3 regions of the Planococcus sp. NCCP-2050 genome follow, and region 2 is predicted to be linked to each of the others. Evidence: riboswitches for the same ligand, from Rfam matches in the RefSeq annotation. Region 2 holds a riboswitch; each other region holds the start of a gene.
The links. Region 2 has a riboswitch for lysine ahead of NFU07_RS15555 (Na+/H+ antiporter NhaC family protein). Riboswitches for the same ligand answer to the same signal wherever they lie in the genome.
Positions count from the first base shown of each region.

Region 1: linked by a shared signal. The riboswitch ahead of NFU07_RS12385 (aspartate kinase) and the one ahead of NFU07_RS15555 (Na+/H+ antiporter NhaC family protein) in region 2 are both predicted to bind lysine.
Region 3: linked by a shared signal. The riboswitch ahead of dapA (4-hydroxy-tetrahydrodipicolinate synthase) and the one ahead of NFU07_RS15555 (Na+/H+ antiporter NhaC family protein) in region 2 are both predicted to bind lysine.

Region 1 is NZ_BRCX01000003.1:162,842-170,995, forward strand. It holds gene NFU07_RS12355 (fatty acid metabolism transcriptional regulator FadR) at 1-182, shown strand, start outside; gene NFU07_RS12360 (enoyl-CoA hydratase) at 199-972, shown strand; gene NFU07_RS12365 (electron transfer flavoprotein subunit beta/FixA family protein) at 993-1,766, shown strand; gene NFU07_RS12370 (electron transfer flavoprotein subunit alpha/FixB family protein) at 1,891-2,856, shown strand; gene trxA (thioredoxin) at 3,255-3,569, shown strand; gene uvrC (excinuclease ABC subunit UvrC) at 3,619-5,412, shown strand; lysine riboswitch at 5,453-5,626, shown strand; gene NFU07_RS12385 (aspartate kinase) at 5,771-6,985, shown strand; gene NFU07_RS12390 (YslB family protein) at 7,057-7,458, opposite strand; gene NFU07_RS12395 (succinate dehydrogenase cytochrome b558 subunit) at 7,681-8,154, shown strand, end outside.
Region 2 is NZ_BRCX01000006.1:31,927-40,080, reverse strand. It holds gene NFU07_RS15570 (DUF72 domain-containing protein) at 1-74, shown strand, start outside; gene NFU07_RS15565 (sulfite exporter TauE/SafE family protein) at 74-901, shown strand; gene NFU07_RS15560 (bifunctional metallophosphatase/5'-nucleotidase) at 915-2,258, shown strand; lysine riboswitch at 2,332-2,513, shown strand; gene NFU07_RS15555 (Na+/H+ antiporter NhaC family protein) at 2,617-4,194, shown strand; gene NFU07_RS15550 (sodium-dependent transporter) at 4,388-5,908, shown strand; gene NFU07_RS15545 (methionine/alanine import family NSS transporter small subunit) at 5,923-6,036, shown strand; gene lipA (lipoyl synthase) at 6,206-7,129, shown strand; gene NFU07_RS15535 (YutD family protein) at 7,145-7,489, shown strand; gene NFU07_RS15530 (DUF86 domain-containing protein) at 7,573-8,031, shown strand; gene NFU07_RS15525 (TIGR01457 family HAD-type hydrolase) at 8,018-8,154, shown strand, end outside.
Region 3 is NZ_BRCX01000001.1:1,507,190-1,515,343, forward strand. It holds gene NFU07_RS07390 (efflux RND transporter permease subunit) at 1-1,984, opposite strand, end outside; gene NFU07_RS07395 (hypothetical protein) at 2,104-2,349, opposite strand; gene NFU07_RS07400 (TraB/GumN family protein) at 2,468-3,634, opposite strand; gene ypfJ (KPN_02809 family neutral zinc metallopeptidase) at 3,769-4,617, opposite strand; gene NFU07_RS07410 (class I SAM-dependent methyltransferase) at 4,677-5,282, opposite strand; lysine riboswitch at 5,390-5,568, shown strand; gene dapA (4-hydroxy-tetrahydrodipicolinate synthase) at 5,695-6,585, shown strand; gene NFU07_RS07420 (STAS domain-containing protein) at 6,641-7,483, opposite strand; gene NFU07_RS07425 (GGDEF domain-containing protein) at 7,620-8,154, opposite strand, start outside.

The sequences.
Region 1 (8,154 bases), on a different contig from region 2:
TTGTCAAAGGGATGGAAGACGGAGAATTCGATGAAAAAATGGATATCCGTTTAGCTCGGCAAATGGTTTTTGGTACAATGGATGAGACCATCACCACTTGGGTGATGAACGATCATAAATATGATTTAGTCGAATTGGCGCCGAAAGTCCACCGTCTTTTGATGAAGGGGATTCGCGCTTAGGGAAGGGGCTCTTCGAATGGAATTTATCAGTTGGAAAAAAGAAGACGGTGTTGCGATTGCCACAATCAATCGTCCGCCGGCAAACGCTTTATCTCGTGCATTGATCATGGAAGTGAACAGTCTGCTTGATGAAGTAGAGCATGATGAAGAAGTCCGTGCAATCGTTTTGCATGGCGAAGGAAGATTCTTTTCTGCAGGAGCCGATATCAAGGAATTTACAGAAGTAACAAGCGGCGAAGAGTTTTCAAAACTTGCAGCAAGCGGACAGTCAGTATTTGAACGAGTCGAAACATTTCATAAACCTGTGATTGCAGCCATCCATGGAGCAGCTTTAGGCGGCGGTTTGGAATTGGCGATGAGCTGCCATATGCGTTTTGTATCTGAAAATGCTAAACTAGGATTGCCGGAACTTCAGCTTGGCTTGATTCCAGGATTTGCGGGAACGCAGCGCTTGCCGAGGTATGTAGGTGTCGCAAAGGCAGCAGAAATGCTTTTGACAAGCGATCCGATTACAGGAGCAGAAGCAGCTCAGTTGGGATTAGCCAACCGTGCTTATGCAGAAGTGGACCTACTTTCGGAAACGCTTTCAATTGCAAAGAAAATTGCGAAGAAAAGTCCGGTATCGGTCAAAGCGGCCATTGAAATGCTGCAGTATTCAAAATCTGCAAGCTATCATGAAGGCGTGAAAGCAGAAGCGGCTTCCTTTGGAACAGTTTTTGTTTCAGAAGACGCTAAAGAAGGAATCCAGGCTTTCCTGGAAAAACGCGAAGCACAATTTAAAGGGAAATAATACTTGGGAGGTTTACGTTCATGAACATTTATGTATTGGTAAAACGTACTTTTGACACAGAAGAAAAATTAGTCATCTCTGGTGGCAAAATCCAGGACGACGGCGCAGAATTCATCATTAATCCATATGATGAGTATGCGATTGAAGAAGCGATCACTGTCCGTGACGAACACGGCGGGGAAGTAACCGTTATCACAATCGGCGGAGAAGAAGCTGAAAAGCAACTTCGTACGGCTCTTGCAATGGGTGCGGATAAAGCAGTATTGATCAACACAGAAGACGATTTGGAAGAAATGGATGAGTTCACGACTTCCTACATATTAGCTGAATACTTGAAAGACAAAGATGCAGACTTGATTTTAGCAGGAAACGTAGCAATCGATGGCGGATCTGGCCAAGTAGGGCCACGTGTTGCTGATTTGCTTGGCATCAACTACGTAACAACAATCACGAGCCTTAAAATCGATGGCACAACTGCTACAATCGTGAGAGACATCGAAGGGGATGCAGAAGAGCTTGAAACGTCATTGCCATTGCTTGTAACGGCTCAGCAAGGTTTGAACGAACCTCGTTACCCATCACTTCCTGGAATCATGAAAGCGAAGAAAAAGCCGCTTGAAGAGTTGGAACTCGATGATTTGGATATTGAAGAAGATGATGTGGAACCGAAAACTGAAACAATCGAAATTTACTTGCCGCCGAAAAAAGAAGCTGGCCGTGTGCTAGAAGGCGACATTTCAGCACAAGTATCGGAATTGGTCGGATTATTGCGCAACGAAGCGAAAGTCATATAAAACAAGAAAAGCGAAGGCTGCCGTTTAGCTCCGACAAGCGACTAGAGGAGCTGGCAGCCGGAGTCTGGAAACTAAAAATAACTGAACGATAAATTTTCACATCTACTTAGGGGGTAAACAGACTATGTCGAAAAAAGTATTGGTATTGGGCGAAACGCGTGAAGGCGCATTGCGCAACGTAACGTTTGAAGCGATTGCCGCTGCGAAGAAAATCTCTGGCGGTGGAGAAGTAGTAGGCGTTTTAATCGGTGATTCAGTCGCTGACTTTGGCGCAGAACTTGTAAATTATGGAGCAGACCGTGTCATCACGGTGGAGCACCCTCATTTGAAATCTTATACTTCAGATGGCTACGGGCAAGCATTCATGGCTGTCATCGAACAAGAAAGCCCAGAAGGCATCGTTTTCGGCCACACGGCGGTCGGAAAAGATTTATCGCCTAAAATCGCATCAAAATTGCAATCCGGTTTAATTTCGGATGTGACAAATATCGAAGGAGAAGGCGATGATGCTGTATTTGTCCGCCCAATCTATTCTGGTAAAGCATTCGAAAAAGTAAAATCAAAAGAAGGCCTTACATTTATCACAGTTCGCCCGAATAACATTCCACCATTAGCAAAAGAAGAGCGCTCAGGCGATGTAAGTTCACTTTCAGTGGATATTACAAACTTGCGCACAATCATCAAAGATGTTGTCCGTAAATCAGCTGAAGGCGTTGACCTTTCGGAAGCGAAAGTGATCGTTGCTGGCGGACGCGGCGTGAAAAGCACAGAAGGCTTCGAGCCTTTGCAAGAATTAGCAAATCTTCTTGGAGGCGCTGTCGGTGCTTCTCGTGGAGCATGTGATGCGGATTATTGCGATTATTCATTGCAGATCGGCCAAACAGGTAAAGTTGTAACACCTGACCTTTACATCGCAGCAGGAATTTCAGGAGCGATCCAGCACTTAGCGGGTATGTCCAACTCAAAAGTCATTGTTGCGATCAACAAAGACCCAGAAGCAAACATTTTCAAAGTAGCGGATTACGGCATTGTCGGAGACTTGTTTGAAGTCATCCCAATGCTGACAGAAGAATTCAAGAAAGTAATGTAATTAAGAAAAGCGAAAGCGGGCGTTCAGCTCCGAAAGGCATAAGACAGAACAGCGAAGCGGCGCACTTGGCCGCATAGCTGGGCTGGCTTATAACCCGAGGAGTTGCCCGCTGGAGTCTGGACAAAGAAAAGCGAAAGCGACGGACCTTGCGAAAGTGAGGTCCGTTTTTTTATGGGAATTAACACGAAAGCACCTCGGTGTGAAAGTTTCGCACCCAAAATCGGTTTTTCCGCACCTCGTAAAATTTTGTATTAAATTGGACAAAAGAAGCCGCATTTATCCACCGTTTATTCTCCTGAGTACGGGGTAGATAAGAAGTAGGCAAATAAATAGCTACAGTTTTTCACGCATGCTATAATCAGAACATAGTTTGGTTACATTATAAGGAGGAATTATTCATGGCAATAGTACACGGTACAGATCAGAACTTTTCACAAGAAATCTCAGAAGGTTTAGTATTAGTAGATTTTTGGGCTACTTGGTGCGGGCCTTGTAAAATGATTGCTCCAGTTCTTGAAGAATTAGACGCTGAAATGAGCGATAAAGTTAAAATCGTAAAAGTAGACGTTGATGAAAACCAAGAAACTGCAGGCAAATACGGCATCATGTCAATCCCGACTCTTCTATTGATGAAAGACGGAGAAACAGTTGATAAAGTTGTTGGCTTCAGACCAAAAGAAGCTTTGGCTGAATTAGTTAACCAACACGCATAATTCTTAACCGGGTCCAGTGATGGCCCCGGTTTTTTAATAGGGTGAGATAATGGCAAATGAATTGATCCAACATAAATTAGCAATTCTTCCCGATCAGCCGGGCTGTTACTTGATGAAAGACCGGCAAGACACAATCATTTACGTGGGCAAAGCGAAAGTGCTGAAAAATCGTGTGCGTTCTTACTTTACCGGAAGCCATGATGCGAAAACCCAACGCTTAGTCGGAGAAATTGTCGACTTCGAATACATTGTGACAAATTCGGAAAAAGAAGCGTTGATCTTGGAATTGAACTTGATCAAAAAGCATGATCCGAAATACAATATCATGTTAAAAGATGATAAAACTTATCCGTATTTAAAAATCACAAGTGAACGCCATCCAAAATTGATTATTACGCGGCAAGTAAAGCGCGATAAAGGAAAGTATTTTGGCCCTTATCCGAATGCGTATGCAGCGAGTGCAACAAAGAAATTGCTCGACCGGCTGTATCCGCTTCGCAAATGCCATACGATGCCGGACCGTGCTTGCCTGTACTATCATATGGGGCAATGCTTGGCACCGTGTGTAAAACCGGTTGAAAAAGAAACTTACCAGGAAATGATCGATGATATTTCACGCTTTTTAAATGGCGGATTCCGCGAAGTGAAGCAAGACCTCGTTGAAAAAATGTCCGAAGCTGCTGAAAATTTGGAGTTTGAGCGGGCGAAGGAATACCGTGATCAAATTTCCCATATTGAAACAGTCATGGAAAAACAGAAAATGACGATGAATGACTTTACGAACCGGGATGTCTTTGGCTATGCAATTGATAAAGGCTGGATGTGTGTACAGGTCTTTTTCGTCCGCCAAGGCAAGCTGATTGAACGGGATGTTTCTTTATTTCCGCTTTACCGGGACCCTAAAGAAGAGTTCATGACTTTCCTCGGTCAATTTTATGAACAATCGAACCATGTAAAGCCGAATGAAATTTTATTGCCGGAAGGCGAAGATGCTGAATTGGTGCGTGAATGGCTGGATATGCGTGTCCTTATTCCGCAGCGCGGCAAGAAAAAAGATTTGGTGGCTTTGGCAAAGAAAAATGCGGAAATCGCCATCAAAGAGAAATTCCAATTGCTTGAACGCCAGGAAGAACGCACAGTCGGTGCTTGCGTAGAACTTGGCGAGGCGATGAATATTGAAACGCCGCTTCGCATTGAAGCATTCGATAACTCCCATATCCAAGGAGCGGATGCAGTTTCTGCCATGGTGGCATTTGTGGACGGGAAACCGTCTAAAAAAGATTATCGCAAATACAAAACCAGAAGCGCTTCAAAGCCGGATGACTATGCAGCAATGCGTGAAGTTATTCGCCGGCGCTATACGCGAGTTTTACGGGACGGGCTGCCGCTTCCTGATTTGATCGTGATCGATGGAGGGAAAGGGCAGATGGAATCGGCTCGGGAAATTATCGAAGACGAACTGGGCTTGTCTATTCCAATTGCGGGCCTTGCAAAAGATGCAAAGCACCAAACTTCACAGCTTCTCTACGGAAATCCAGTCGAAGTCGTGCCGCTGAAACGTACGAGCGAAGCTTTTTATCTGCTGCAGCGAATTCAGGACGAAGTTCACCGTTTCGTCATAACTTTCCACCGGCAGCTGCGCGGCAAAAACTCGATTCAGTCAGCGCTTGATGGGCTGCAAGGCGTCGGACCTAAGCGCAAACAGCAATTGCTGAAGCATTTCGGCTCCGTCAAACGCATCAAAGAAGCGTCAATTGAAGAGTTAAAAGAGGCGGGGATGCCGGAAGGCTTGTCTCAAACGATTTATCAGCATTTTCAAAATGAGACATTGTCAACCGAGTAGTAACATGTTATCGTAGAAGAATAATTGAATCACTTGGAAAAGTGATGATAGAGGTGCGGACGTCAATAGTAGCCATTCGGAGATTTGCAAAATCGATGAAGGATGGGGAAAGGGACGCCCGCCGAAGTGTGTTGAAGTTTGCAACTCGCATGCTGGTCCTGCATTTAATAAGTGCAGGGCTGTCAGAGTTTATCTCTGGAGGGCTATCTCACATGGACGTTTTTCGTATTCGTACATGCTAAAGAGGTAGTTTGCCGGTAACTCGGTGAGCTGCCTTTTTTTATTGGCAGGCAAAGCTATATTCAGTCTTTGCTTTTCATGTTGAGGGCCACATCGAAAAAATGTGGGAGTGAATGGAATGAAAACGGTAGTCATGAAATTTGGAGGAACATCAGTCGCAACTCCGGAAAAAATTATCGGAGTCGCGGAAAGAGCTATTGCTGAAAAAGAGAAAGGCAGTAGAGTCGTAATCGTCGTATCTGCGATGGGGAAAACGACCGATACATTGCTGGGATTGGCAAGTGAGATATCAGCAGAACCGCCGAAGCGGGAGATGGACATGCTGCTAGCTACAGGGGAACAGGTGACCATTTCACTGCTCGCCATGGCATTTAAAGCGCTTGGCCATGAAGCTTTGTCGTTTACCGGTTGGCAAGCGGGCATTGAAACAGAATCAGTGCCGCGCAATGCACGCATTGAACAGATCCATACAGATCGGTTGGAAAAGGTGTTGGACAATGGCTATTTCTGTGTAGTTGCCGGATTCCAAGGCGTTGATAAAATCGGCAACATTACGACACTCGGGCGCGGAGGGTCGGATACGACAGCGGTGGCGCTGGCAGCTGCATTAAAGGCAGACCGCTGCGATATTTACACGGATGTCGACGGTGTTTATACATCTGATCCGCGTTTTGTCAGCGGTGCCCGGAAGCTCGAGCAGATTTCATATGATGAAATGCTGGAACTGGCCAATCTTGGTGCTGGCGTCTTGCACCCTCGGGCAGTTGAATTTGCGAAAAACAACCAGGTTTCCCTATCGGTCAGAGCAAGTTATTCCGATGAACCCGGCACAATTATACAAGAGGTGGTCACTGTGGAAAAAAATCTTATTGTCAGAGGCGTCGCATTCGAAAAAGGAATTGCACGTGTGACAGTCACATATAAAAAACCGTTCAATGGATCATTGGCAAATATCTTTACAAAGCTTGCTGAACATCACATCGATGTAGACATCATCGTCCAAAGCATCACGGATGCGTTCCCGCCGTCCGTTTCTTTTTCCATCAAAGAAGAAAGTCTGGAAGAAGCGCGCCGTGTGCTCGAACAATACAAAGAGGAAATCGGTTTTGTCTCTTGCGAATTTGAATTAGGCCTCTCGAAAGTCTCCATCGTCGGTTCTGGCATGGTTTCAAATCCGGGGGTTGCAGCGCAAATGTTCGATATTCTGCGCCTGGAAGAAATTCCAGTGAAGATGGTCAGCACCTCAGAGATTAAAGTATCGGTCGTTGTGCCGCTTGTTGAAATGCAAAAATCAGCCAATGCTTTGCACAGAGCCTTTGGTTTAGATGAATAAAAAAGAAAACCCCGATAAATGGAATCGGGGTTTTCTCATGGAAAGATTAAGTGAATGTTCGAAAAGTGAGATTATGCTTTTTCCCGCAGATCCGTTTTCAAAGTAATCCGCACTAAATTCTTTTTTGGAAGGACTTCTTCGTAGGCTTCTGTCAAAAAACCGCCCAATTTCTGTTTTTGTTCAGCCAGAAATCCGGCTTCAAGCTTAAAGCAACGATTTTCGATTTTGTTGGGGTGGAGTGTATAGGTGGTTTCATCCTTGCCGGCCTTTTCCAAGGACAATTGGCCAAAATTCGCTTGGCTAAAAAAATCAGGTGCTTCTTCCATCGCGAAAAGAGGGAATTTGCGGGCAAGCGATTTCCCGGCCCAGTAAAGGATATCGGCTTCGTGCTGCCCTAGAACTTCTGATAATACATAGTCCCGTATAATTTCATAACCGAACTCCTGATCGGTTTCAGCATCTTTTACAGTCATGTCAAACCCACTTTCAGTATAATAAATTAATAGTAAGAATCACTTAGAAATATGCTAGTTGCCTTGACGCTCCAATTGGGGCGGAGTACAATAAATATGTCATATTATTGTATCATGATGTTGGTTGCAGTCAATGGATGCTTTCGTAACATATCGTTTGCTCTTTTTTCTGCGTATTATTGCTTGAGGGAGGTAAAAGTTTTGGACAATCGTGAATTTTTAATGCGCAGGTTACACTCATTACTAGGAATCATTCCAGTAGGGCTGTTCTTGACGCAGCATCTAATCGTCAACCATTTTGCTACACAAGGTGAAGCTTCTTTCAACAAAGCTTCTCACTTCATGGCGAACTTGCCGTTTGTTATTTTCTTAGAGATCTTCGTTATTTATTTGCCGTTGATGTATCATGCATTCTACGGTGTATACATAGCGTTCACGTCTAAGCATAACCCAGGTAAGTACAGCTACATGCGCAACATTTTGTTTGTTGCTCAGCGTTACACAGGTGTTTTCCTAGTGATCTTCATTGCATGGCACGTCTTTGAAACTCGTTTCCAAGTTGCGATCGGCAATGCAGCGGAAGCAGATTTCAATATGATGGAAAATATCTTGAGCAACCCATTAATGTTAGCGTTTTATATTGTGGGTGTTACAGCAGCGACTTTCCACTTGGCTAACGGCTTCTGGTCATTCTTA
Region 2 (8,154 bases):
TCCAGCAAATGAACGGCTTGGAATTTAACGGCTTATCACCGAAGCAGCTCGATTTATTTGACGGAGGGTTTTAATGGTCTTCTTGCTGATTGCGCTTGTCGGTTTGCTTTCAGGCATCGTTGGCGCATTAATCGGACTCGGCGGCGGTGTAATCTTAGTGCCTGCTATGCTTTTTCTCGGCACTTCTTTCATCTTTTTCCCAGAACTCCCGCCTCAGAAAATCGTCGGACTTTCTGTCGTCATGATGATTTTCACAGGTCTGTCCTCTACGCTTTCCTATATGAAAGTCAAAACGGTGGATTATCGGAGCGGGCTGATTTTCTTCGCTGGCAGCGTACCAGGAACCATCATTGGTGCTTTTGTCAATAAAAGCCTGGATCTCCCTTCGTTTCAATTGTATTTTGGATTTTTATTAGTTTTTCTGGCTTTGCTGTTATTGGTGAAAGACCGCTTAAAAGCAGTGCGGTGGTTTGTGCAAAATGGACGCAATTTCACGTTCCGGGATTCGATGAATAAGGAATACGTATACGGCTATCCTGTATGGTTTGCACTTCTTCTGACATTTGCCGTCGGATTTGCATCCGGCTTATTCGGCATCGGTGGAGGATCGATCATGGTGCCGGCAATGATTCTTCTTTTTCTATTCCCTCCGCATGTAGCGGTCGGGACTTCGATGTTCATGGTGTTTTTATCGGCTATTGTAAATTCCATTACCCATATTTCACTCGGCAATGTGCCTTGGCTTTACACATTAGCAGTCGTTCCCGGTGCTTATATCGGTGCTAAAATAGGGGCCGCGTTAAATAAAAAATTGAATTCCGATACGCTCGTCGTTATTTTGCGGATTGCTTTATTGGTTCTCGGACTGCGGTCTATTTATGAAGGAATATTTAGTTCTTAAAGAGGTGTAAGTCATGGGTGAAACCCTTCACATTTATCATACAAACGATGTGCATAGCCATTTTTCAAATTGGCCGCGCATCCGGTCGCTGCTAAAAGAGCGAAAGCGTTGGCACGAAGAAGCAGGGGATATGTGCCTTATTCTTGATATTGGTGACCACGTTGACCGTTCGCATCCTTTCACTGAAGGGACTTCAGGGAAAGGGAATATCGAATTATTGAATGATGCAGGCTACGATGCTGTGACCATCGGCAATAATGAAGGCATCACCTTGGCTAAGGAAGAGCTTGACGCGCTTTATCAGCAAGCTGATTTTGACGTCATCGTCTCGAACTTGTTTGAATTGGACGGCAGCCGGCCGAATTGGGCGAAACCTTTTCATCTAGTGGAAGCAAAGAGCGGCTTGAAAATTGGGTTGGTTGGGGCTACTGCAGAGTTTACGCCGTTTTACCGGCGACTGGGCTGGACCGTAACCGACGCAAAGGATTCTATAGTCCAGGCGGTTGAGGCCATAAAAGATCAAGCCGATCTCATTATCTGTCTGTCGCATCTCGGCATCAAAGAAGATGAGCAATTGGTGGAGTTATGCCCGGAAATCGATGTATTGCTCGGAGCCCATACGCATCATATTTTCCATGAGGGCAAAATGATCGGAAATACGATGCTTGGAGCAGCCGGCAAATTCGGCATCTATATTGGACATATTACAGTCGATCTTCAAAGCGGCGAAAAACAAGCGGAATTGATTGAGACTGCTATGCTCCAAAGTGTCGAAGAAGATTTTGATGATTTGCTGATTGCGCAAGGAAAAGAGCAATTAAATGATCCGATTTTCTATAATGAGCAAGTGCTTGACGCAGATTGGTTCAAAGACTCGAAACTCGCAGAATTGTTCGGGGAAGCGATGTTAGATTTTTCAGGAGCGGATTGCGCCATTTTCAATGCGGGGCTCTTTATGGAGAATATGCCGCTTGGAACAGCAACGCGCTATGATTTCCATAAGATGCTTCCACATCCGATTAATCCTTGCCTGATCGAATTGACAGGCGCTGAACTGAAAGAAATCTTTCTTCAATCCTTGAACGCTGAGTGGCCGACTATTGAATTGAAAGGGATGGGTTTTCGTGGGGCGGTGTTCGGCAAAATGATCCGCATCAACTTATCCATGGAAAATCATCAATTATTCATTGGCGGCATTCCGGCAAATCCAGAGGAAAGTTATAAATTGATTACTTTGGATATGTTCACTTTTGGTTATTTTTTCCCTTCATTAAAACGGGCGCCTAAGAAATACTTCATGCCTGAATTCCTGCGGGATGTTTTCAGCCAGTATTTTAGAAGCAAAGCACTTAAGTGAGTGAATATTCAAAGTATAAACTCATTTGATTTTCAAAAAAATATCGGCTATGCTAACTAAGAAATGAATTATATCGATGGGTAGAGGCTGCGGAATTTATCAGTACAATGCGCGAGTTTGACAACGTTGAACGCATTCGAAAGGAAATTTTGCCGAAGTTCTTTTTTCACAGTCAATGGAAAAAGGGCTGGGGTCATTCTGAAGAAGAATGGCACTGTCATTTGTGCTTTGCACAAATGAAGAGCTACAGGGATGTTTGATGTATTATCACACAGACGAATTGTAGAAGGCTGATTGTACCCTAACGGAGACAATCAGCCTTTTTTCTCTTCCATCCTACAAAAAAGGAGGATTTTTCATGGAGAACACGATTTTTTCAATCTTGCCGCCAATTATCGCCATTGCAATGGTGCTATTAACGCGGCGCGTGCTGCTGTCTCTTGGAGCCGGGATTGTCGCTGCAGCATTTATCTATACCTCATTTGCTCCGGTAGCCGCTTTAAAAGAGCTTTACACGTCTTTTGCAGTTATTTTCTGGGATGAAGGCTTTAATGCTTATAATGTTTTCATTATTCTTTTCCTACTGCTTTTAGGAATCATTACCGCTTTCGTCAGCTTATCTGGAGGAAGCCATGCTTTTGCTGAGTGGGCATCGACTCGGATCAAGTCGAGAAGAGGAGCAAAAGTTGTTACGGTCTTATTAGGCATTGTCATTTTCATTGACGACTACTTTAATGCACTCGCTGTAGGGCAAGTCGCACGCCCGATTACAGACCGCTACAAAGTCTCTCGCGCGAAACTCGCTTACTTTATCGATTCTACAGCCGCGCCTGTCTGCGTTATTTCGCCAGTATCGAGTTGGGGCGCAGCCATTATCGGAATCGTAGCCACCATATTAGCGGGGCAAACGTACGTCGAGTCTTCCGCTTTGGAAGCGTTCATTTGGATGGCACCGATGAACTTCTATGTGGTTGCTTCTCTTGCAATTGTCTTTTTTGTCGCAATCCGTGACGTAGACTTTGGCGAGATGAAAAAGCATGAAACCTTAGCCCTTACAAAAGGCCAATTATTCGATCCGAAAAAAACGATTCCGGGTGAAATGAAAGAAGAATTTCCAAGCCATTCCCATGGCCGGGTTCTGGATTTATTATTACCGATTTTCGTATTGGTCGTAGGAACTGTCAGTGCAATGATGTGGACCGGCTATCAAAATGCGGAACAAGTTTTTGATATCTGGCTGATTTTTGAGAATACGGATGTGCCTGCTTCTCTTCTAGTGGGCGGTGTATTGGGTGCACTAACTTCCGTCATTCTGTACTTGCTGCAAATGCGTAAAAACGAAACAGCCAATGCCGGTTGGGTAGCAAAAGGAATTTTGGCTGGAGTTAGATCGATGTTGGGTGCAGTGATGATTCTTATCTTCGCTTGGTCATTGACTTATCTGATCGATAGTCTTGAGACCGGAAAATATTTAGCAGATGTTGTTACCGAAGCTAATATGCCAACTTCAATTCTTCCGGTTTTGCTGTTTTTGCTAGCAGGCATCATGGCATTTTCTACAGGAACATCTTGGGGTTCATTCGGGATCTTGCTGCCAATTGCTGGGCAGATTATGTCTCAAGCTGAACCGGAATTATTATTGCCGACGCTTTCAGCGGTTTTAGCAGGTGCTGTATTCGGCGATCATTGTTCGCCGATTTCAGATACGACGATCCTTTCCTCTACAGGAGCAGGAAGCAATCATATGGACCATGTGATTACCCAGTTGCCTTATGCTATTACAGCCGCGTTAATTGCTGCGGTAGGGTATATTGTCATAGGGTTCACAAACTCACTTTTACTGTCTTTAGGCGTAGTGATTGTTATTTTGGCGATATTATTCATCGTCTGGTCAAGACGCACGACTATAGCTGAAAAACACAATAAACTAGTATAAATTCGAAAGCAGAGAAGTTACTTCTCTGCTTTTTTATTATTTCGCAAATAGTTTTAATTAAAAAAAACGAGAAATTATCTTTACTTTGCCAAACTCCCTCGTTATACTATTTTTAGATTAGCAATAATCTGAAAATAAACAAACTTCCTATTTTTCTGTAAGAAAAATGGAAGAACACTAAGGGGGAAGAGAGATGGAACGTTCGCAATGGGGTACGCGAGCCGGATTTATTATGGCGGCTGTCGGCTCAGCGGTAGGTTTAGGGAACATTTGGCGTTTTCCATATGTTGCCTATGAAAATGGTGGAGGAGCATTCTTTATACCGTACTTATTCGCTCTGTTAACCGCAGGGATACCAATTCTTATTTTGGAATTCACCATTGGACACAAGTACCGCGGATCGGCGCCGTTATCATTCTTTAGAATGAGTGGCAAGAAATTGGAATGGATGGGCTGGTGGGCCGTCTTCGTGTCGTTCGTCATATCCGTCTATTATGCGGTCATCATCGCATGGGCAATGCGCTACACAATTTTCTCCTTCAATCAAGCCTGGGGAGACGATACAGAAGGATTCCTATTCAATGATTTCTTGCAATTGACTGTACAGCCAGGTGAAACTGGTGGAATAGTATGGGGTGTATTTATTCCGCTCGCACTTGTCTGGATCATTACACTTGGCATTTTGCTTGCCGGAGTTAAAAAAGGAATTGAAATGGCTAACCGCATTTTCATTCCAACTTTAGTAGTGATTTTCTTGATTGTTGTTATTCGCGCTGTCACGTTGGACGGAGCGGCTATGGGATTAGATGCATTCTTCAAACCGAATTTTGATGCCATTATGGATCCTTCGGTCTGGGTAGCAGCTTATGGCCATATTTTCTTCAGTTTATCGGTAGCATTTGCGATTATGATCACTTATGCAAGTTATCTTCCGAAAAAATCGGATATTACCAATAACGCCTTTATCACTGGATTTGCCAACTCGGCATTCGAATTATTGGCAGGGATTGGCGTTTTCGCAGCACTTGGATTCATGGCTAGCCAACAAGGGGTTGCCGTGGCGGACGTCGCATCAGCTGGCGTCGGATTGGCATTTGTTGTATTCCCGCAAATCATCAATGAATTCCCGGGATTCAATGGTCTGTTCGGTGCATTGTTCTTCCTATCATTGACGCTTGCTGGATTGACTTCCTTGATTTCCATCACTGAAACTTATGTAGCTGGTTTTTCTGAGAAATTCGGCATCTCGCGTAAGAAAGCGGTTCTATTTGGCGGCGGTCTTGCTGCTTTGATTTCTATCCTATTTGCAACTCAGGGCGGATTGTTCTTCTTGGACCTTGCCGATTACTACATCAACCAATTCGGTGTTGCATTCATCGGACTTGTCGAAGTTGTCCTAGTGGTTTGGGTGTTCCGCAAAGCAGGAGCGCTTCAAGAACATGCCAATGCCATTTCGGATATTCGACTTGGTGGCTGGTGGAAATTCAGTTTAGGCATCATTACCCCAATCGTCTTGGGTTACATGATGTTCGGTCTTTTGAAGCTGAATATTCTTCAGGAGTTTGATAATGAGACTGGGAACTATGAAGGCTACTCCGATATGTTTACGTTAACTGGAGGCGTCGCAGTAGCGGCAGGCGCACTTGTTCTTGGAATCCTCTTCTCAATTGGCAAATGGCATAAAGACCATGCGCAGTATGACGAAAACAAATAAGGGAGGTTCACCATATGTCAACTAGTGCAATAGTCGTAATGATCATCGGAATGGTTATCATCTGGGGCGGTCTTGCTGCAAGTATCGGGAATGCCGTCAGCAAAAGCAGAGCCAACCGAAACGCATAATTTCAAACTTTTATTGGTTTACTATCATGGGCCCGGAAGCTAATCGCTTCCGGGTTTTTCGTTTTACAGAAGATGGCAGATCTTATTGTAGGCGGTGATATATTATGGTACATTTGGAAGGGACCATGAGCAAATACATAAAACCAAGCACTGAAGGGATGATGTAGTGATGCCAGAAAAGCAAGAACATCTTAGAAAACCCGATTGGTTGAAAATTAAGCTTAATACAAATGAAAATTACACAGATTTAAAGAAAATGATGCGTGAAAATAATTTGAATACCGTTTGTGAAGAAGCAAAATGTCCGAATATCCATGAATGCTGGGGGAGCCGACGGACAGCCACTTTCATGATTTTAGGAGCGGTCTGTACACGCGCTTGCCGGTTTTGTGCAGTTCAGACAGGCCTTCCTAATGAGCTGGACCTTCAAGAACCGGAACGGGTCGCAGATTCCGTTAAGCTGATGAATTTAAAGCATACGGTTATCACAGCAGTTGCTCGCGATGATCTCAGAGACGGCGGTTCTGAAGTGTTTGCAGAAACGGTGCGCGCGATTAAACGGAAAAATCCGTTTACGACAGTGGAAGTGCTTCCTTCGGATATGGGAGGAAGCGAAGAGAACTTAAGGACTTTGATGGACGCACAACCGGATATTTTAAACCATAATATCGAAACCGTGAGGCGTTTGACACCAAGAGTAAGAGCGCGTGCCAAATATGACCGTTCACTGGAACTGCTTCGGCGTTCTAAAGAAATGTATCCGGAAATTCCGACTAAATCTTCTTTGATGATCGGTTTAGGGGAGACGAAAGAGGAAATAATTGAAGTGATGGATGATTTGCGTGCGAATGACGTAGACATCATGACGATCGGCCAATATTTACAGCCTTCCAAAAAACATTTGAAAGTGCAGAAATATTATTCGCCGAAAGAATTTAAGGAATTATGGGAAATTGCAATGACAAAAGGTTTCTCGCATTGCCAAGCAGGGCCATTGGTGCGAAGCAGCTATCATGCGGATGAACAAGTCAATGCCGCTGCAAAAGAACGTCAACGTCTCGGAGATCAGCAAGTTGCAGGAGTTAACAGTTAAGAGGTGAAGACGAACATGATTACGATTGATAAATGGGAGTACGAAGTGATCATCGATTATCGGGAAGGCTTCCAGGAAGAAGCTTTGAATAATCGGTACAGCGAAATTCTTTCCAAATACGATTACATTCTGGGTGATTGGGGATATGGCCAATTGCGTCTGAAAGGCTTTTTTGAAGATACAAACCATAAAGCCACATACGATACGAAAATCAGCACCTTGCAGGATTATCTTTATGAATACTGCAATTTTGGCTGCGCTTATTTTGTCATAAAAAAAGTCGGGAAAGTGCCTGAGCCAGCACCGGAAACGAAAGAAATCCCAGAACCAGCTACAGAAACCCTCGAAGCGGATGCATGATCCGCCGAGGGTTTTTCTTTGCGCCTATGATATGATAGAAGGTGGAAATACATGAAGAGAACAGATCACCAGGAGGGTATAAGATGTACTTTATTGACCGAAACAAAATCACAGAAACGGTAACTTATATGGGCAAACTAATCGCGTTGTACGAAGAGAAGGAGCAATGGACTTCTCTGACAGATGAGCTTGCGCTGGAACGCGTGGCGAGCAATGTAATTGAATCGATAATTGATGTAGGAAACTCGATGATTGATGGATTTATCATGCGCGATCCGGGAAGCTATGAAGACATAATCGATATTTTGACGGATGAAAAAGTGGTGACGCCTGAAATGGATGAGCCATTAAAACAAATCATCGGTTTGCGGAAAATGCTGGTGCGCGAATTTGCGGCTGTCAATCATGGGCAAATAGTGGAAGTGTTAAACCAAAATCTCAAAGAGCTTAAGAATTTCGGACCTAAAGTGGAATATTACCTGGAGCACGAGCTTGGGCCGGTTTCAGCATTTTTGCCGGAGAAGAAAAATGAAAAATTATAAAGCTTATTGCCTTGATTTAGATGGAACGGTTTATCGGGGAAAAGAAGCCGTACCGGATGCGCCAAACTTCGTGGCTCGGCTCCAAGCAAAAGGCATCGAGCCTTTTTTTGTGACCAATAATGC
Region 3 (8,154 bases), on a different contig from region 2:
TTGTGGCCGTTACCGGTGCACCTGTCGGCGGCCCCTGGACAATCGTGCTCAAGAAAATTTCCGCATCCGGATAGCGTTCACGCAATTCCGGCTGCCATTTTTCAATGAAATCTGCAGCGGTAGTCTGCTCCCGGTCAATGCGGAAGGCGACTTGTCCTGTATTCGCTCCCGTATTGTCCATTGAAGAAGCAAATAGATTCGGCAAACCTTCTCCGCTGAAAACAGAAATTTCATCGATATTTTCATCTTCATTTCTCAATTGCTCCGTTAATTCAGTCAAGAATTCATCTGTTTCTTCAATGCTTGTGCCTTCCGCCAAGCGGACATCCATCGTCACTTCTTTGCGGTCAGCTGCCGGGAAGAACTCGAACGGTGTAAAGAAAGCAAGCGACAATAGTCCAGTAGCAACCAGCAAGCCGCTAAGGCCGACCAAAAGCGGACGTTTTAAAACACCGCGCAGGATTTTATCCGAATAGACTTTTGCAAGCCACTCAAGCGGTTTCCCTAAAAATCCGGGAGTATCGGAGATTTTCTTCACCTTGCGCTTCGTCTTCAAATACTGCATCATCGGCACTAATGTGATGGAAAGCACCGTAGAAGCAATAATGGTCGTAATCAAAATGCTTGGCAGCGCTTTGATAAACGCTCCATTTCCTCCAGAGAGGAGCAATAATGGAGAAAACGTCACAACGATCGCTAGACTCGAAGAGATAATGGAAGGATAAACTTCCCTGACGCCCGTAATCGCACCGTCCAACGGTGAATCGCCGAGCTTATAGCGCCGTTGAATATTATCATTCACTACAATACTGTCGTCGACCAGTATCCCGATGGCAATAATCAACCCGATGACCGAAATTTGATTTAAGTCGACGCCCAGCAGCGGAATCGGAATTAGCCCGATTAATACAGAAGCCAGAACCGTCAATGCTACTGTAAACGCGCCATAAATCGTCAATCCGGCTGTCGTAACGACCAAAACAGCAAGTACGGCGATCAATAAAGAAACATACAAACCTTCGAAAATCGCATTGACGTTTTCCGCTTGCGACTCATAGCGTTCTGCCTCTACTCCTGCAGGCAATTCGTCCGTAAATGCTTCAATGATTTCGGAAACATTTTCATCAACAGAAGGTACGTCTTGGGCGGTTTTCAGGAAAACTGTATAAGAAATGGCAGACTCGCCTTCAAAAGTCACGATGTCTTCCGTTTCCTGGTCGACAAGTTCAATCGTTGCAACCTCTTCCAATGGAACAGCCGCAGATCCGACTTGCAAAGCCTTCAACTTCTCAATGCCGTCTTCTTGCTGCACCGTTAATACAAGCTGTTCGTTGCCGTTGTCATGGGTTCCAAGAGAAATCGGCTGATTCGCCTGTTGCAAAGATTCAATGACTTCAAACGGCTGAAGCTGATTGGCCGCCAACTGTTCCGTGTCCAGTTCAATCAATACTTGCTGGCTGTTCAAGCCTTTGACTGTTGTACCGGCAACTCCGTCCACGGATTCCACTTCATCGGACAACTCAGCAAGCGCTTCTTCCATATTCGCAAGCTCTGCCTCATCTCCGTAAAACATATAGGAAACTAATGGGAATGTCAGATCCAGCTTTTCAACGGTTGGTGTTTGGGTCTGATCCGGGAATTGGCCCGTTGCCCGCTGCACTTGCTGCTGAATTTCATTCACCCGTTCATCGGGATCGAAGCCATCTTCAATTTCCAGCGTAATGATGGAAGCTGAATTCGAAGAAATGGATTGCACAGAAGCCACACCATCTGCTTTCTGGATTTCCCTTTCAATCGGATTAGTGATCGAATTCTCGATTTCTTCCGGGCCAGCCCCTGGCAAAATGGTCGAAATCAATACCAGGCTAGGCGGAGTTTCTGGAATTTCACGCTGCGGCAATGTAGTGAATACATATACACCAATTAGCATTAATATAAATATCAGGAATAAAAAAAGTTTTCCCCGCTCCAATATGTATTTCATTTTCAAACCCCTTTCACATTTTTGTATAAGTATTGTATAACTAACTACTGACTATTTCCACGATTCAGTTCTAAGTTCTCATAAAAAGATGAATTGAGGAGGTTTTCCTCAATTCATCTTTAAAGAGGCTGTATCGTTTTTTGCTTGAGATAGTAAGCAACTGCAAAAATAGCAAGCGGAGGAACGATACATAAACGAAACCAAATCCCTTGGCCGCCAAGAAAAATCGAGAGCATCGGAACTAACAGCGCAGCTCCACTCCAAACCAAGGTTTTCCAAGACTGTTTCCATAGACCGTAGATGAACAAAACAATTGAGACAATGACCAGTGCCCATAAAAGAATGCCAACAAGGAAGAATCCCATTCCTGCTCCTCCTTACCTGCTAACGGATGATTTTCTCCCCTATACCCTATTCCTTACTTTTTTATACAATAAAAAGAAAAAAACCGAACGGCAAGGATCTCCGTTCGGCTTTCGTATGTTATAGATTTTTGATGAATAGGCGGATGACATCGGCGCCGCCAATGATATTGCCTGCTGCTGTTCCTAAATTGGTAAGGACTACAACCAGCAGAACCCGCGTAACTTTATTGTCCCAGAAGCCTTTAATCGTAAATACGTCTTTTGAAAGGGTTTCAAAATCTCCGACATTCGGCCGGCGTATATACGCTTGGGCAAGGCCCGAGAACCAGCCTGCTGCAAGCAAAGGGTGCAGTGCGCCGATTGGACCTCCGACAAATGCAGTCAAGATGGCAAACGGGTGGCCAAACGCCACCGCTGCTCCGATTGCACCAAGCGATGCAGTCCATAGCACCCAGCTGATGGTCTGGTCGATTCCCGCTGCCGGATTGTTGTAAAATGTAATCGCAATTAATGCGACCAACACGAGCGGAATCATCCAGCCGATAATTTTCGGCCATTTCGATTTCTCCGGCACTTTTGATAGCTTCGCTAAATCATGTTCGTTGTGTATTTCTTTAGTGATTCCCGGTACATGGGCCGCTCCAAGAACCGCCACGATTTTTTCGCCGGGAGCCTCTTTGATCTTCTGGGCTAGATATTGGTCCCGCTCATCGATAAGCGGTTTTTTCAACTTTGGAAAAGACTGCGTGAAATCATCCAAGACCGCGTTTAACGTATCCTGCGATTTCATCTTTTCTAGGTCTTCCTCTGAAATGGTTTCTTTGCTGAAGATGCTGAAAAACACCGAAGTCAGAAGCTGCGCTTTACCCATGACACCAAGATTCCCCCAAATCCGCGAGAAAGTCACTTGGATATTCCGGTCAGCCAGCACTAATTCAGCGCCTGTGTCTTTTGCCGATTCAATGCCTTGAATCATTTCCTGTCCCGGTTTGATGTCGAATTGATCAGCCAACCGGTTCTGGAAAGAAGAAATGGCCAAGTTCATCAATAATAGACTGGCTTTCTTTTCTTTTAACACTTTGAAGATGTCCGTTTCTTTCCATTTGCTATTTTCAGTAACGGACTGGTAACGCTGTGCATCCAACTCGATGCAAACCGAATCCGGGCGTTCCTGTTCAATGACGGTTTTTACTTGTTCCGCACTTTGCCGGGAAACGTGGGCCGTACCGATTAAAACAATCTCGCGGCCGTCCAGCTGGATGCGTGTAATATTTTCTTCCTGCATGAATTTACTTCCTTTATAGAACCTAATTTCCCCTCGCGCACTGCGTGAAAAGACTGTCTATTTCAATAATGAATCACATTGCCAAAAATATCAATGCCCGACTCTTCAGTTCTTCAATTTTCACGGATCCCCCGTCACAAATCATTTGCGTTGAAGGTATCCCCGGCTTGAAGGTTACCGGCTTCAAAGCCTTTGTAGAACCAGTTCTTGCGCTGTTCAGAAGTGCCGTGCGTGAAACTTTCAGGCACGACGTAGCCGCGCGAGCGCTGCTGGATCGTATCATCTCCGACTGCACTTGCAGCAGTCAACGCTTCATCCAAATCCCCTTCTTCGAGAAGGTCCATCCCTTGTGCATGGTGGGCCCAGACGCCGGCATAATAATCCGCTTGAAGCTCGAGCTTCACTTGCAGCTTATTGTATTCCTCTTCACTCAATTGATTTCTGAGCGGCTGGACTTCTTTCATGACCCCGAGCAAGTTCTGCACATGGTGCCCGACCTCATGGGCGATTACGTAAGCCATCGCGAAATCACCGGGTGCTTGGAACTGATTCTGAAGCTCTTCATAAAAACTGAGGTCGATGTATAATTTCTGGTCTCCCGGACAATAAAACGGTCCGACTGCAGCCCCTGCTGTTCCGCAAGCAGAATTTACACTGCCATCGAAAAGCACTAAGGTCGGCTCCACGTATTCCATCCCTTCCTCTTCAAAAACCTGCGCCCATACCGTTTCCGTATCCGCCAAGACAACTGCCACAAAATCGGATAGCTCTGCTTCCTGCTCGGTTTCCACGTAAGGTTCGTTTGTCTGCGTTTCGCCTGAATCTAAGCCATTCAATATCGCTCCTGGATCTCCGCCAAGAAATGCAACAAGCAGAACAATCAGCAATCCGCCAATTCCGCCGCCGGCAACTAGCTTACCGCCGCCTCCCGACCCACGCCTGTCTTCTACATTTCCACTCGCTTTTCTGCCTCGCCACTTCATCAAACCACTCCTTCAACAACCTCTTTCTCCCGTTATACCCCTATTTACAAGTTTTCAAATCAATACACGGAAAGCCGGTATATCAAGAACCGTTCCCGAAGATTCTTTCCGGAAGCAGGCAATTCAATTTCTTCAGCCACTTCAAACGGAGTCCGCTGCGCCAAATAATCGATAAAGTCATCGGACGGGAAAAATAAGATCAAGTCCATCTCCCTCGTTCTTTGTTCATATGATTTCATAATGTTATTGACGACCGCGATGAAAATCTGTACAGAAAAGGGATTGAAGAAATAGAATTTATTATCCGTTTCCTGCACCTTGTATTCCTCAGCCAAACACTGGATAAATTGGATTCCGCCTCCTGTTTTCCGTTTCTTTTCATAAGCCTGTAAATTTTCTAGCGCCTGCCGATGAAAATGGGGATCCATTTCTATCCCGGTAGTTTGGGCTCCGAAGCGGTGATGAATGTAAAAGTTCAATCGCCCTTTCCCGCTGCCAAAATCGACGAGCCGATCCGAAGAAGATAAGGAGTACCGGTCGAACAATTGATCAAGAAGCGAATAAGGCGTCGGTTCATAGCGATTGTGATGAATCGATTCGGGAAACCCTTGCTGGATTTCCGACGTTTGGATAGTTAGTTCCTTGTCTCTTCGTTGTTCTTCCATAACACATCTCCTTTCTTTTTAACTAAATCAAATCAGCATGGCTTGCAATATTCCATTATTTTTGATATGGTCTAGCTAATTCAATATTTTCTTGCCCGGATATTCCGGGTGAGGATAGAGGTGCAAAGACCATCAGTACGCTTACCGAGGAGTATGGGATCCGTTGACGTATGCTGAAAGGGGAATTTGCCGAAGCGATGAAAGGCTCATACTAGCTATCGCTGGTTCTGCATTGAACAAATGCTGAACTGTCATATAGGAAACTATATGGAGGGCTATCTGACACAAAGAAACAAACGCATGACATTGTTTCTATGGCAGCAACGAGACCCTCGTTGCTGCTTTTTGTTTGTTAATGACCGACCCGTTTACCTCTAAAAGCAAACCAAAAAAACGAGAAAAGGGTGGTACGATGAATTTCGGACAAGTAGTGACAGCAATGGTGACGCCATTCGACGCACAAGGTGATATAGATTTTCAGGCAACCAAAAAACTAGTGGAGCATTTGATCGCGAACGGCACGGACGCGCTAGTCGTAGCCGGCACAACCGGTGAATCTCCTACGCTGTCAACGGATGAAAAAATTGAGCTATTTAAGTTTGTGGTTAAAATAACCGACGGACGCATCCCGGTCATTGCAGGCACAGGCTCTAACGATACGCGTTCTTCGATTTCGCTCACGCGCGCAGCAGAAGAAATCGGCGTGGACGGCGTCATGCTCGTGACCCCATATTACAATAAACCTTCCCAGGAAGGCATGTTCCAGCATTTCCAAGCAATCGCCGCCTCAACGTTCCTGCCTGTGATGCTTTATAATATTCCAGGGCGTAGTGTCGTGAACCTGTCTCCTGAAACCACCATTCGCCTGTCTGCCATCAAAAACATCGTGGCGATAAAAGAAGCCAGCGGCGATCTGGATGCAGCAGCGGCAATTATTGAAAATACACCGGCTGACTTTGCGGTTTACAGCGGCGATGACGGCTTGACCTTGCCAATGCTTTCAATCGGCGGAAAAGGCATCGTTTCGGTCGCAGCCCATATTATCGGGAACGATATGCAAGAAATGATTACCCTGTTCAAAGGCGGCAATGTCCAAGAAGCGGCAGCTCTTCACCGTAAACTCTTGCCGGTGATGCATGCGTTATTTGCGGCGCCAAACCCGGTGCCTGTAAAAACAGCCTTGAACTTAAGCGGCATAGAAGTTGGCGGTGTGCGTTTGCCAATGATCCCATTGAATGAGCAGGAACAGCAAGCTCTTCAGCACGTGCTTTCGGAAAGTCCAGCTAATCTTTCTAAACTTTAAATCCATTTCATTCAACGAAAAAACTGCTGAAGCAGCTTGATGCTTCAGCAGTTTTTTATGGATTGGCAGTAAGTTTTTTAAACGTTTGTTTCAAGCTGCCGCCAAGCGAAAGCTGGCTGACATCGATTCCCAGGCTGATCATCGTCTGTGCCATTTCCGGACGGATGCCGGTCAGCATGCTGTGCACGCCGACCAGCCTTAATGACTGGGTCACTCGGATAATCTGTTCTGCTACTACCGCATCGACTTTAACGACCCCGGACAAATCAATAATCAAGGTTAAGATTTTTAAACGACTGGCTTCCAGTAAGGTCTTTTCCAATATGTACTGAGCCCGATCGATATCAATTTCTCCAATCAATGGCAAAATAGCGATTTGATCGTTTACAGGCACTACCGGGGCAGACAATTTCATGAATTCGTCCCGAGCCTCCCTTAAGCTCTTCTGGTATGAATTGATATAGGCAAAGCTATAGGAATAAGCAGCGTGATCCAAAAGTGTATGAAAGTACTCCATGATTTCAAAAAGGTGCTCGAGTTTGATTTGATTGCGCATCGCTTCGGTCTTAATGATTTTGCCGATATGCTTTCGGTAAAGGGATGTCTCTGCCAAAGCAGCATCAAGCGCCATATTTTGATCGAGAAAGTAATTTCCGGTTTTTTCTCCCCAGACAGAAATTTCATCATAAGCTGTTTGCGGATCCAAAAAATGTTCAAATGACTGGGCAAGCAATCCGATAAAGCCCGCGCGAAATTCAGTAACTGCATCGATAAAACCGGCATATTCTTTTGCTTCTTCAAAACTGATGTCTTTAGAAACTTCTTCCTGTATCAATTCAGCGATGACATAGCGTTCTTCTTCCACCCGTTTGCCGAGCATTTTAATTTCTTTATCCATCCTGATCCCCCATGGTTTGAATTCAGTAGTGTTTTGAATTCATTATAACCGCCTTTCAGGTTCACGGCATACTTTTATTCAAAAGAAATTAAACCGCCTATAAGCAAGCTTGACAAGCCACCCGCACCTGCTATTCTTAAAATGCCGTCACCCGATTGCGGCCGCCCTTTTTCGAAGCGTACAAAGCTTTATCCGCCCGGCTGTATAACGTGATGCCGTTATCTTTTTCTAAAAAAGATGCCAGTCCGATACTGACAGTAATCGCTGCATGAGTCCATTCATCCCGCTCTACACGCATTCGGATTTCTTCCGCTAAGCTCTTTGCCTGCAAGTGGTCAAATCCCGGCAATACGATGATGAACTCTTCTCCGCCAAGTCTTGCTACAATGCCGAAGGCTTCTGCTTCGCTCCGCAATTTATCAGCCAGTTCACGGAGCACCAAATCCCCTATATGATGGCCATATGTATCATTGACGTTCTTGAAAAAATCGATGTCGATCACCATCGCAGCGAGCGGCAATCCTTCTCGTGCCCGTCCAATTAGATTATCCATTTCCTTTTCCAAATAGCGCCGATTTTTCAAGCCGGTCAAAGGATCCGTGTTGGCGAGGTGCTTCAAGCCGCCATTGAGCTTTTCGAGTTCCAGCTGTTTCATTTCTACTTCCGAAAGA